One region of the Paenibacillus sp. FSL R5-0636 genome, then DNA from elsewhere that is predicted to be linked to it. Evidence: predicted binding sites of a transcription regulator. Region 1 holds the regulator's gene; each other region holds the start of a gene.

The links. The regulator Rex, encoded in region 1, represses fermentation and respiration genes when NADH is low (regulators of the CRP and FNR family bind a similar motif). The targets are predictions, from matches to a motif close to TTGTGAAATATTTCACAA.
Region 2: MKX34_RS31955 (cytochrome ubiquinol oxidase subunit I) is a predicted target of Rex. The motif match lies at 1,740-1,757, and genes of this name have one in related genera.
Region 3: MKX34_RS30530 (formate/nitrite transporter family protein) is a predicted target of Rex. The motif match lies at 1,593-1,610, and genes of this name have one in related genera.
Region 4: MKX34_RS12165 (DUF1641 domain-containing protein) is a predicted target of Rex. The motif match lies at 1,162-1,179, and genes of this name have one in related genera.

What each region holds. Positions count from the first base shown of each region.
Region 1 is NZ_CP150232.1:4,719,915-4,723,268, forward strand. Features, by position in the region: gene MKX34_RS21490 (amidohydrolase) at 106-1,407, opposite strand; gene MKX34_RS21495 (redox-sensing transcriptional repressor Rex) at 1,394-2,047, opposite strand; gene dinG (ATP-dependent DNA helicase DinG) at 2,178-3,354, opposite strand, start outside.
Region 2 is NZ_CP150232.1:7,015,736-7,019,089, reverse strand. Features, by position in the region: gene MKX34_RS31970 (trypsin-like peptidase domain-containing protein) at 1-656, shown strand, start outside; gene MKX34_RS31965 (cold-shock protein) at 1,076-1,276, shown strand; gene MKX34_RS31960 (cold-shock protein) at 1,369-1,596, shown strand; gene MKX34_RS31955 (cytochrome ubiquinol oxidase subunit I) at 1,819-3,222, shown strand; gene cydB (cytochrome d ubiquinol oxidase subunit II) at 3,209-3,354, shown strand, end outside.
Region 3 is NZ_CP150232.1:6,681,879-6,685,232, reverse strand. Features, by position in the region: gene MKX34_RS30535 (FAD-dependent oxidoreductase) at 1-178, shown strand, start outside; gene MKX34_RS30530 (formate/nitrite transporter family protein) at 1,714-2,541, shown strand; gene MKX34_RS30525 (MFS transporter) at 3,002-3,354, shown strand, end outside.
Region 4 is NZ_CP150232.1:2,726,103-2,729,456, forward strand. Features, by position in the region: gene MKX34_RS12155 (nitroreductase family protein) at 1-48, opposite strand, end outside; gene MKX34_RS12160 (DUF2785 domain-containing protein) at 269-1,111, shown strand; gene MKX34_RS12165 (DUF1641 domain-containing protein) at 1,312-1,755, shown strand; gene MKX34_RS12170 (NAD(P)/FAD-dependent oxidoreductase) at 1,796-2,974, shown strand; gene MKX34_RS12175 (SGNH/GDSL hydrolase family protein) at 3,139-3,354, shown strand, end outside.

The DNA of each region.
Region 1 (3,354 bases):
ATTTCATAATTTTCTAGCTTTCCCAGCCTTAAAATGTACAAAAGGCCGCAACTTTTGCTAAAAGCAAAAAGTCGCAGCCTATTATTTATTCGTTATTCTCCAGACTTAACGCTTCAATAAACCTTCGAAGGCTTCTTGCGCTTTACGCCGGATAGCTTCCTCATCCAGGGTTAAGCATTGTCCATGCTTGATGACCTGTTTACCATTCACCCACACATGCTCAACATCCTTAGCGCTAGCAGAGTAAACTGCATGAGACAACAGATCTGTGTGTGGCAGCAAATGCGGCTGATCTATATCAATTGCAATGAAATCAGCTTTCATCCCAACAGCAAGTCTACCTACATTATTTAAAAAGATGGACTGGGCGCCATATTCTGTAGCCATACGTAGAGCTTCTGGAGCTGGAACAGCCGTTGGATCACCGCTGACACCCTTATGAATGAGAGCTGCAAGCCGCATCTCTTCAAACATATCCAAGTTATTGTTGCTTGCCGCGCCATCCGTGCCAAGAGACACCTTCACACCAGCTTTTAGAAGATCAGTAACCCGAGCCACTCCGCTAGCCAGCTTCAAATTACTGCCCGGATTATGAGAGACACCCACATTATGGCGAGCCAAGATCTCAATCTCTTCATCATTTAAATGAACACCATGTGCAACTATCGAGGGACGTGTGAACATTCCAAGCTTCTCTAAGTGAGCTACAGGACGCAACCCGTAATCCGCCACATTTTGTTCCACTTCACGTTTCGTTTCGGACATATGCGTATGCATCGGTAAATCCAGATCATGCGCTGCCTGCACGAACTTAACCAGGAAGTCCGGAGGGCAAGTATAAGGGGCGTGCGGCGAGATCATAGTAGTAATTCTACCGTCAGCCTTTCCATGCCAGTTACGGGCAAAAGAAATCGCTTCCGCAAGCTTGTGATTCTGTACATCCTCTGGACATAACCCGATCACACCACGCATCAATACGGAACGGATACCTGATAACTCAGCTACCTCAGCTACTCGGTCCATATGATCATACATATCGAGGAAGGTCGTAGTTCCACCCTTCAGCATTTCCAATACAGATAAGGAGGTTCCCCAGTATACATCATCACCGGTGAACTTTTCCTCCATCGGCCACATCTTCTCCTGAAGCCACACTTGTAGCGCTAAATCATCTCCATATCCACGCAGCAAAGACATCGCCGCATGACCATGTGTGTTTACAAGTCCAGGCATGAACAGCAGACGGCTGCCATCAACCACTTGCACTCCAGCTTCCATCTGAGGCTCTTCTTTTCCTATGTAAGTGATTAAATCATCTTCAATAGTCATATATCCACTCAGAACCGGCTCATCCGTTCCCGGAGTCAGAAAATACCCGCCCTTAATTATCGTTTTATTGTTGTTCATGTTCGCTTTCTTCCTTTCCATCCCGCAAGTAATACGCAAGACTTTGCAGATCAGTTGTAAAATCAGCTGCATGCACCCGGATATTCGGTGGTGTCTTCAGAATCACAGGGGCAAAGTTCAAAATTGCTTCAATCCCAGAAGAAATGAGAATATCTGCTACATTTTGAGCTTCTGAATCAGGTACGGTAATAATGGCAATGCGAATACCTTGCTCACGAATCGTGCTGCCTAGTTCATCCATTGGTTGCACAGTAAGGGAGTTGATCTTACGTCCAACCTTAGGAGCGTACGAATCAAATATAGCGGTGATTTTCATAGTATCTTTGAGATATGCATTGTAATTAGACAAGGCATGTCCGAGATTACCTGCTCCAACTAAAGCTACATTAAGCTGTTGATCCAGCTTCAGGATATGACGGATTTTCTCAATAAGATACGTTACATCATAGCCAATACCTTTTCTGCCGAAGTCACCAAAATACGCTAAATCCTTACGAATCTGTGCGGGATTAAGATCAAGCTTTTGTCCAAGTTCCTGAGAGGAAACTGTTAATATTTCGCGATTCTGGAGATCATTCAAAAAACGCAAATACACAGGTAGTCTGCGAACAACGGCTTCTGATATTTTATCCGATTTCATATTTTTCCTCCTAAAAATAGTAATGTTCTTGTGAAAATCCATATTCAAACGTATACCTCTCCTTATTAAGGGCGGTACTGTAACTTACCGCCCTTAAGGATAAGGAGGAGCTAAACTGAAGACGAGCATTTTAAGAAGCGCCGCCATCCTCTAGCCATTCCGCTATGCGGGGGACCATTTGATCAGTCAGCATATGCTCCATTTTGGGACCAGGCAATGAATAAAGGAAATACTTCCCGTAATGAGATTCAATAACCCTTGTATCATAAACAATAACTATTCCGCGATCCTGCGCCGTGCGAACCAGTCTTCCGAATCCCTGCTTAAAGCGAATAACCGCTTGAGGAACAGACAATTTCATGAACGGATTCTTCTTCTGAGCCTGCAATAACTCCGACTTCGCTTCCGCCAACGGGTGATTCGGCGGTTGAAACGGAAGTCTCACGATGGCCAGGCAAGTCAGTGCTTCACCTGGAATATCTACACCTTCCCAGAAGCTGCTCGTCCCCAGCAGAACGGATGCTGCACTGTCCTGAAAGCGGCGGATCAGCTTGCTCCGGCTGCCACCTTCCACGCCTTGACCAAGCACCGTAATCTCTTGTGAGGCCAAAGCCTCTTTAAGCGGATCATATACCTGACGCAGCATTTTATAAGAAGTAAACAGAACCAGCATCCGCCCACGTGTTGTTTTGGCAGCTTCTGCTAACGACTGTACGAGTGTATCGACAAATCGAGCATCGCCCACACTGCCCTTCACACTAGGAAAATCACGCGGTATAACTAGAAGCGCCTGCTCGCGATACTTAAAGGGAGAAGGAAGGAGTGAGGTCATTAGACGTCCCTCTTCCGCAGCTTCGTTAAGTCCGAGATTATCAATCATAAACTGAAAAGATTTATCTACAGACAGCGTCGCCGAGGTAAGCACGATGCTTTTTTTCTTATCGAAGAACAACTCTTTAAGCTGGCTGCTAACATCCACAGGGACGGCATACATCTGCAGTGATTTGCTGCGGTAATTTCCATTTGCCTCCAGCCAATATACTACATTATCGTCATTCAGCCCCATAAAGAATCTTACTTGCTCACGTATGGAAGCCAAATCCTTAAATAAACCGCTAATATCAGTAACAAGACTGTCTGCTGAGGATTGGCTTTCCTGGTCACGCATCTCATTAAGCATTTTATCACCCTTACGGATGATGTCACTTAACGTCAGATTCATAGTGTTCTCAAGCGCAACTAATTCATCCCAATCCTTCGGCTTACGGGCGGGAAGCAAACGCAAAACCAGTTGTCCCGCTTCCCCT
Region 2 (3,354 bases), 2.3 Mb from region 1:
AGCTTCGTCTAGGTGAAACGGTCATTGCTATCGGTAATCCGCTAGGACTTGGTGATACATTGACCTCGGGGATTGTTAGCTATACTGAACGGATGGTTCCCGTATCCCTTAATCAGGATGGAGTATATGACTGGGAACAAGAAGTGATACAGACTGATGCGGCGATTAATGAAGGAAATAGTGGCGGCGCGTTAGTGGATCTCGATGGCAAGGTCATTGGAATTAACACGATGAAGATTTCAGATACGGGTGTAGAGGGTCTGGGTTTTGCAATTCCTGCGAATCATGTGATAGATATCGCTAATGAGCTGGCTGAAAAAGGGCATATTGCCCGTTCGTACTTGGGTGTATATTCAGTTGATTTGAACAATCCGTACGTTCCACTAGCAGAAGATCAACGCAATGAATTGAACCTGCCGAACAGTGTTAAGGATGGAGTAGTTGTTCTAGAAGCCGTTGGCCCTGCGAAGGAAGCTGGACTGCAATTCAATGATGTCATTACCAAATTTAATGATCAATCCATCATATCTACCCTTTCTCTTCGCAAGTACTTATATAATCATACGAAGATCGGTGATGATCTGAAAATTACTTACTATCGAAACGGCGAGGCCAAACAGGCAACAGTTAAACTTCTTGAAAAACCACAGGAATAATATGCTGGAAGTCGGTATATAATGATATAGCAGTTACGACAAGTAGAGCGGACTACCCCTTCGATTCCGAGGGGGTACCTTCTTGAAAAAGCGGATAAAAGTAACGTTTTTGGGAAAGCTATTTTTCTAAAACCATGATAATTATGCCAGAAAAAGGATCTATTTAGGGAATAAACACTAAGTGGCAGCCCTTACATTGGAAGGTAATACTTATTAGGGCAAAACCGGATATATTCGGATGCTTGCTTGCCTTTGCTAATCAGGTGTGGTAATATGATATCAATCATACATTTAGTCCCTAATTCTCGCATTGAAAAGGGCTGTCATATTTGGTAATACAACCTTTTTCAATGTGTGAATTTTTTCTTTGTTTGAAGATAAAAAGAACATATTAATTTAAATTTGTGGAGGTAACACACATGCAAACAGGTACAGTTAAATGGTTCAACGCAGAAAAAGGATTCGGATTTATCGAAGTTGAAGGCGGAAGCGACGTATTCGTTCACTTCAGCGCAATCACTGGCGACGGCTTCAAAACTTTGGACGAAGGCCAACGCGTTGAATTCAACGTTGTTCAAGGCAACCGTGGACCACAAGCCGAAAACGTTGTAAAACTGTAATAATAGAAGAAACCGTCCCAGCTTGTGAAAGTTGGGACGGTCTTTTTATATCTAGTTACTCACTATTGACTTACAGGATGGGAGGAACGGCAATGAACTACCGGAAGAAACCTTTGGAAGAAATACCGGAAGAAAATACCGCAATTTGGGCATGTACCAATGAGGGATGCAACGGATGGATGAGGGATAATTTCGCATTTGAACATGCGCCTTCTTGCCGTCTATGTGACTCTCCAATGGTTCGCAGCACGAAGATGCTACCCCAATTGCTTAATTCGAATGGCGATCTCAAATCGCTGAAGAAGGGTATTTCCATCTAACCAATACCTAAATGAGTCAAGCATTTAATAGAACGACGAACCACTCAAGACGGGTAAACCGTCTTATTTTTTTTGCTTTTTTTATGCTAAATTGTGATCTTTGTCACAAATCATTTGAATTTCACCGTTAAATGACTATCTTTATGTGACATTTATCACAAAAAGAAGCTTAAATTTTTGACAGAATATAATTAACGAAAAGGGGAGAAGGAAGGGACAAATATGGATACAGTAATGCTGTCGCGTATACAATTTGCGTCGACGACAATATTCCACTATTTCTTTGTACCGGTATCAATCGGACTAGCGCTCTTGATTGCAATCATGGAGACAATGTACGTTAGAAAAGGTAATGAAGAGTACAAAAAAATGGCGCAGTTCTGGGGAAAGCTATTCCTCATCAATTTTGCAGTAGGGGTAGTTACAGGGATATTGCAGGAATTTCAGTTCGGGATGAACTGGTCCGATTATTCACGTTTTGTTGGTGATGTATTCGGGGCTCCACTTGCAGTTGAGGCATTGGCAGCCTTTTTCCTGGAGTCTACTTTTATTGGGATATGGATATTCGGCTGGGATAAGGTGTCCAAGCGAGTACATTTACTGTCCATCTGGCTGGTAGCATTCGGTACGATGTTATCTGCATTCTGGATTCTAGCGGCTAACTCTTTTATGCAGCATCCTGTGGGTTTTGAGATAAATAATGGACGTGCAGAAATGAATGATTTCTTCGCGCTTATTACGAACGGACAATTGCTGGTTGAATTCCCACACACCGTACTGGCTGCTTATGCAACAGGTGCTTTTCTTGTAACTGGTATTAGTGCTTATAAAATATTGAAGAAACAAGAGGTTTCTTTCTTTAAGAAGTCTTTTCAGATTGCAGCCATCGTAGGGATTATTTCTTCTATTGGTGTAGCTGTTGCTGGTCACGCCCAAGCGCAATATTTGGTTGAAACTCAACCAATGAAAATGGCAGCTTCCGAAGGACTGTGGGGTAAGAGTGGTGACCCGGCACCTTGGACCGTATGGGCAAACATTGATCCAGAGAATCAAATCAGTACTGGAGAATTTCAAATTCCTTATATGCTGAGTTTCCTTTCATACAGTAAATTTTCCGGTGAAGTTAAAGGTATGCTTGAGCTGCAAGCGGAGTATGAGCAAACCTATGGCCCCGGTGACTATATTCCACCTGTACGTACGACATTCTGGAGTTTCCGGATCATGGTTCTAGCAGGAACGTTAATGATTGTATTGGGAATGTACGCTATGTACTTAATGTGGCGCAAAAAAATGGACCGTCCGAACACTTGGTTTATGCGGTTTATGTTATGGGGCTTGTTGCTTCCTCCGATTGCGAATACAGCCGGTTGGGTTATGACCGAATTCGGGCGTCAGCCATGGACGGTATTCGGACTGATGACAACGGAAGACAGTGTGTCGCCTAATATTACAAGTGGTCAAGTTCTGTTCTCCGTGATTTCTTTTACAACGATTTATTTAATTCTAGGATTAGTGTTGGTCGGATTGTTTATTAAAGTGATTAAAAAAGGTCCTTATGCGATGGATAACGATCACGGCGATTCGAATGATCCATATAACGAGGAGGGTTCCCATGATATCTCTTAATGAATTGTGGTTTGTGCTGATTGCAGTTCTGTTTATAGGGTTCTTCTTCCTGGAGGGTTTCGATTTCGGCGTAGGGATGGAAACACAAATTCTCGCTAAAAATGATACAGAGCGCCGTGTTCTGATTAACTC
Region 3 (3,354 bases), 2.0 Mb from region 1:
GACGCAATCGATCAACACAGTGTCTGTATGCATTCAAAATCATATGACAATCGACCAACTAGCCTTTATCGATTTCTTCTTCCAACCGCATTACAACAAACCTTGGAACTTCCTGAATACAGTGGGTCTTCAAGCACTGCCGACAACAGTACCAAGCAAAGAGGCTGTAACGGTTTAAAAAGGAACGTTGTTCCTGAGTGATTTATTGAGGAAAAAGACAACCTTATAAAGCTAGAGAAGCAGCGATCCTCCTGTAACGGGAGGATCGCTGCTTTTTTTGTTAGGTGCAGAATGATTAGCTGCATAGGTAGGTACAATCCAATGGCTTCGGCGATGGTAGCGAGCCAAATGTGCTCGAAAGTTACAGTTAAGGTCATTTGAGTCCGATGTCCGATAGCAAGCCAAATGTGCTCAAAAGTTACGTATAAGGTCATCTGAGTCCGATCGTGCTGAATCACCGCCCTCCTTAGAAGTTTTCGGACTCAGAAGCCGCTATATAGCAAATAATCGCTGTTTGAGTATGATTTCGGACTCCAATGCAGCTATTGCATAAAATGAGGTACAACTAGTGTGTTTTTGGTGGCAATAGCGACTATGGGGTCCGATGGCAAGTCAAATGTGCTCGAAAGTTACGAATAAGGTCATCTGAGTCCGATCGTGCTGAGTCAACGCCCACCGCAGAAGCTATCGGACCCAGAAGCCGCTATTTGGTAATTAATCGCCTATTAAGCGTGATTTCGGACTCCAATGCAGCTATTACATAGAATGAGGTACAGCTAGTGTGTTTTTGGTGGCAATAGCGACTATGGGGTTCGATAGCGAGCCAAATGTGCTCAAATGCTACCAATAGGGTCATCTGAGTCCGATGTCCGATAGTAAGCCAAATGTGTTCAGAAGCTACGGTTAGGGTCATCTGAGTCCGATCGTGCTGAGTCAACGCCCACCGCAGAAGCTTTCGGACTCAGAAGCCGCTATTTAGCAATTAATCGCCTTTTGAGTGTGATTTCGGACTCCAATGCAGCTATTACATAGAATGAGGTGCAACTATTGTGTTTTTGGTGGCAATAGCGACTATGGGGTCCGATAGCGAGCCAAATGTGCTCGAAAGTTAAGATTAGGGGCATCTGAGTCCGATCGTGCTGAGTCATCATCCCTCCGCAGAAGCTTTCGGACTCAGAAGGCGCTATATAGCAATTAATCGCCTTTTGAGCGTGATTTCGGACTCCAGTGCAGCTATTACATAGAACGAGGTACAACTAGTGTGTTTTTCGTGCTAATAGCGACGATGGGGTCCGATAGCAAGCCAAATGTGCTCGAAAGTTAAGATTAGGGGCATCTGGGTCCGATGTCCGGGTGTGGGCCAAATATGCTCAAAAGCTACGATTAGAGTCATCCGAGTCCGATAGAATGCCGATAGTGAGGTATGACTACAGTGAGGTATAGCTACAGTGAGATATAGCTGCATATAAGGACAACTGTGTCCGATAGCTGCTGCGTACGCTCAAATGTAATCCAACGAAACAAGATATGCTGGCTTAGTCGGTCATACATAAACTTCTATTTGTGCACAGGTCGCAGTAAATTTGACATGTCAGTGAAAACTTTCACTTAGTTTTCTCAAAGTGATAATTATCACGTTAATGTGTTTTACGACACGCTACAATGTTCATAAAGGAACAAATTTGAAGTAAATAGATGAAGGAGATAGGAACCATGGCTTATAGCAAACCGCAGCAAATTGCCGAAGTAACTGTAGAGAACGGCATAAAAAAAGCTCATAATCCGCTAAGTACCGTACTTATTCTGGGCTTTTTGGGAGGAGCGTTTATTGCGCTCGGGTTTTTATTGGATATTCGCGTCATTGCTGGCGCACCACAGGAATGGGGTTCCATTGCTAACTTTATCGGGGCAGCAGTCTTCCCCGTTGGGCTGATCATGGTACTCCTTGCGGGTGGAGAACTGCTGACAGGGAATATGATGGCCGTGCCGCTCGCTTTTATGGCTAAGAAGATTTCTTTTTGGGAAGTTGTGAAGAATCTTTTGCTCATTACGATTAGTAATCTGGCAGGGGCATTATTTGTAGCTTATTTCTTCGGTCATGTGGTGGGTTTAACTTCAGAGGGTGTGTATTTAGAGAAATTGGTGGATATGGCTGGTCATAAAATCGATGCAGAATTCTTTCCGGCATTTGTTTCGGGTATCGGCTGTAACTGGCTCGTTGCGCTGGCAGTGTGGCTCTCCTATGGAGCAGATAACTTCAGCGGCAAAATCCTTGGTATTTGGTTCCCAACGATGGCCTTTGTTGCGATCGGATTCCAGCACGTTGTAGCTAACATGTTCCTAATTCCAGCAGCTATTTTTGAAGGTTACTATTCATGGGGGCAATACTTCACTAACTTTGTTCCCGTCTGGCTCGGCAATCTAACGGGTGGAGCAATATTTGTCGCAGCTGCCTATTGGATGGCATACTTGCGTAAAGCACCTACGGCTATTCAATCCGTAGATAGCATGTCCGGCAGCAGTGTCAAAAAACACGCTTAAGCTCGTCTTATAGAGCACTCCATAGAACATTCAAGGTCTGCCTTATTGGTGGCGTTAATGTTTTAGGGGTGCTTTTTGTTATGTAGACACAAAAAAATCCGCCGTGATATATCCGCGCTCGGGGGAACGAAATCGGATCACGGCGAATTTTGAAGGGGGAGTGTTTCTAGGCTCTATTACCCCGTCTTTCTAAAAGCGAATCAGTTTCTTCTTGTTTAGTTTGCTTTACGGACGACAGCCACGGCTTTAAAATAAGAATAGATATTAGAGCTAGGAAGGGCTGCGGACGTGAACCCCAAGGGAGACGGGATAATTCATGCGATATGTGCGTTTTATTCTCTAGATTTCATGCGTACTTTATCGCGATAAAACGTCAATGTGTATGCTTGCTCATAACCCTGTTTTGGGATAATACTGGATGAATTAATGACACATATATAACAGGGGATGTACACTACTTATGAAGTTTTTACAGGCATATCCAAAAGAAGTGAAAATATTTCTAATTGCCAGCCTAATTAATGCAACAGGTAGTGCGCTGATGTGGCCGCTCGTTACGATGTATGTATTTGATGAGCTTGGACGCAGCATGTCAGATGCTGGACTGGTGATTCTTATTCAATCGGTTGGTGGGATCGTGGGTCAACTACTCGGGGGCTCACTCTATCATAAGGTAGGCGTTAACCGGCTGATTGTCGGAGCGCTCGCCATGAATGCTTTGGCACTGTTCACCTTGCCGGCAGCTAGTAACAACTGGACGTTATTTATGGTTGCAATGGGACTGGTAGGATTATTTAATTCCTTATCATTACC
Region 4 (3,354 bases), 2.0 Mb from region 1:
ATTCATAGCGGATCTGCGGGACTGAATCAAGTCTGTAAAAGCGCTCATAAGTATTCCTCCGTTGTGTATGTATTCGGTTGTAAAATATAAACACCTGATATTTGTAAATTTACTAACTAAATGTTACTAACTCAAAATAACACAGCCTATAAAATTCGTCAATGATAAAATTTATTGAAGTTAATCTTGAATACCCTGTTGTAAAAAAATAGGACATAAATTAGGATATTAGGATATGTAAAAACACGGTGAATGAAAGGTGGATAAATTGATTAATAGTAGAGAACGATTGATGATAGATTTGCAAAGAATCGAAGAGAATGACTACGAGCTTAGAAGTGGAGAGGACATAAAGGATTATGTGAAGTTGATGCTTGAGCATTTAGGAGTTCCCGAGCCTATGCTGCGTGATGAATTGATTTATTCCACATTCTACAAATGGATTAATGAGAAACATTGGTTTAATGATGCGGAGCTTCGTGAACTGCTGTGGATACTCCTTGACGAGCAGCATCTGTTTTATCACATTGGGAACAAAGAAGATCAGACGGTGTATACAAGAACATTTTCTGTATTGGTTGTTGCTCTTATTCTCCAGCGGCATAGGGAAAAGGCTATATTGGATAGCTCTGAATTTACAAAGGTGAAGCAGGGTTTAATTCATTATTATAAGGAAGAACGGGATTTAAGAGGTTATATGGAAAAAGAAGGCTGGGCACACGCAGCAGCCCATGGCGCAGACGCCTTGGATGAGCTGGTTTTATGCTCGGAGAGTGATGCCGAGGTGCGGGAAGAGGTTCTGACAGTTGTTCAAAAGATGCTTTATAACGATCAATACATATTCAGGGAGGAAGAAGATGAACGGATTGCTACTATTATAGTTACAATCATCGATCATCATTTACTTCCACAGCAGTCTATAACCGATTGGATTCTCAACTTGGCGCAATGTGGCAGTTGGCCTAGAAGCCACAGCCAGTATGTTACTCGAATAAATACAAAGAACTTCCTGCGTTCTCTTTATTTCAGGTTACTTCTAACAGAGAAGAATATGGACATTGTGGATGTTTTGTTGAAAACTGAGAAGAATTTGAATGAATTTGTACATTAATTCACTCAAACGGTTTTAATTAACACTGGTAATTTAAATAATTTATTATAATGTAATAAAAATCACAAAATTTTATGGAAATTCAAAAACTTTGTGACATTTATAACTTGATAAGTGCTATAATAGAAATATGGCGTTAAAAGTTCTTATGTTTTTCATTACTATTAAGCAGCAAAGCTTATTGCAGAGGAGATTTGGATATGTCAGAATCAATCACTCAAACACAACCTGAACAAGAATCACCAAAAGTAGCTGTTAGCAAGGAACAAATGGATGTTCTAGAGCAGCTCTTGAAACCAGAAGTTCAGGAATCATTAACAGTCTTGGTGGAACAGCTGCCAAAATTAACTGAGCTTGTTGGCGTGCTTACAAAGTCCTATGACTTTGTGCAAACTGTCGCAGCGGATGATGTCTTGAAAAGTGATACGGTAAGTGCAATTAAAGAACTTGCTGAACCTGTAGTGCATTCCGCGAAGAATATGGCAGCTACAGTGATCGAAGCAAAAGATCGTGCGAATGAAAGTAACGAAGTTATTGGTCTTTTTGGTCTTATGAAGTTGTTGAAAGATCCACAAGCACAAAAGCTTTTCCGTTTCGTAAATGCATACCTTCAAGTTGCTGGAGAACGCAGTAAGCAGAAATAATCATTTTCATATCTTATTCGTAAGGGACGGAGGAAACATCATGTCTAAACATATTGTCATTCTAGGAGCAGGTTATGGTGGTCTACTAAGCGCCTTAACCGTACGCAAGTATCTCAAAAAAGATGAAGCTAAAATTACTGTAGTTAATCAGTATCCTACCCACCAAATCATCACAGAATTGCATCGTCTTGCAGCAGGTAGTGTTGCAGAGGGTGCTGTTGCTATGCCTCTAACTAAGCTTTTCGCAGGTAAAGATATTGACCTGAAAATCGCGAAGGTTAATTCATTTTCTGTGGAGAACAAACAAATTGTTCTTTCTGATGGTGTGACACTAACTTATGACGCGCTTGTTGTAGGTCTTGGCAGCACTACAGCTTATTTTGGCATTCCAGGGCTTGAACAATACAGTATGGTATTGAAATCAGCTGCAGATGCTAACAAAATTCATCAACATATTGAGGATCGTATTCGTGAATATGCGAAATCGAAAAATGAAGCAGATGCAAACATCCTAATCGGTGGCGGCGGCTTAACAGGTGTTGAGCTTGTTGGTGAAATCGCGGATGTATTGCCTACACTTACTAAAAAATATGGCGTTGATCCTAAAGAAATTAAGCTTATGCTCGTTGAAGCAGGTCCTAAAATCCTTCCAGTATTGCCAGATGCATTGATCGAACGTGCTGTAGCAAGCTTGGAAAAACGTGGTGTTCAATTCTTGACAGGTCTTCCTGTTACGAATGTAGAAGGCAATGCGATTGACTTGAAAGACGGTCAAAAAATTATTGCTAACACGTTTGTATGGACTGGTGGCGTACAAGGAAATCCACTCATCGGCGAATCCGGTCTTGAAGTTAACCGCGGTCGTGCAACGGTGAATGAGTTCTTGCAATCCACTTCTCACAAAGATGTATTCGTTGCTGGTGACAGCGCGGTGGTCTTTGCAGAAGATGGACGTCCATACCCTCCAACTGCTCAAATCGCTTGGCAAATGGGTGAATTGATCGGATACAATCTGTATGCCTTCTTGAAAAATAAATCGTTTGAAAGCTTTAGCCCAATCAACTCTGGTACGCTTGCTAGCTTAGGCCGTAAAGACGGTGTAGCCATCGTTGGTGCAAGTTCTACTCCGTTAAAAGGCTTGCCTGCAACTCTGATGAAGGAAGCAAGTAATATTCGTTACTTGTCCCACATTAAAGGATTGTTCAGCCTAGCTTACTAATATAGTTTAACCCTAAACCCTGCTCGAATCTGAGCGGGGTTTTTGTTATTGTTTTTTTAGTGAAATGTTTGCATTATTGATGTTTCGTAGTAGGCTGTATTCATTGTATTTGATATAATAGATTGGGTTATATTAACAGAGGTAGTTAGAGGAGGATTTCATTTATGATATTCCAACAAAACGATGTCATTCTGTTTCAAGGTGACAGCATAACAGACTGGGGACGTAATCATGAAGACGCTTCATCGCTTGGAGTGGGTTATGCAATGATGGTCGCCGCTCGTCTGGGGTATTTATACCAAGAGAAGAATCTTACTTTTATTAACCGTGGCATTGGTGGCAACCGTATTGTTGATTTACAGGGGCGTTGGGATAAGGAT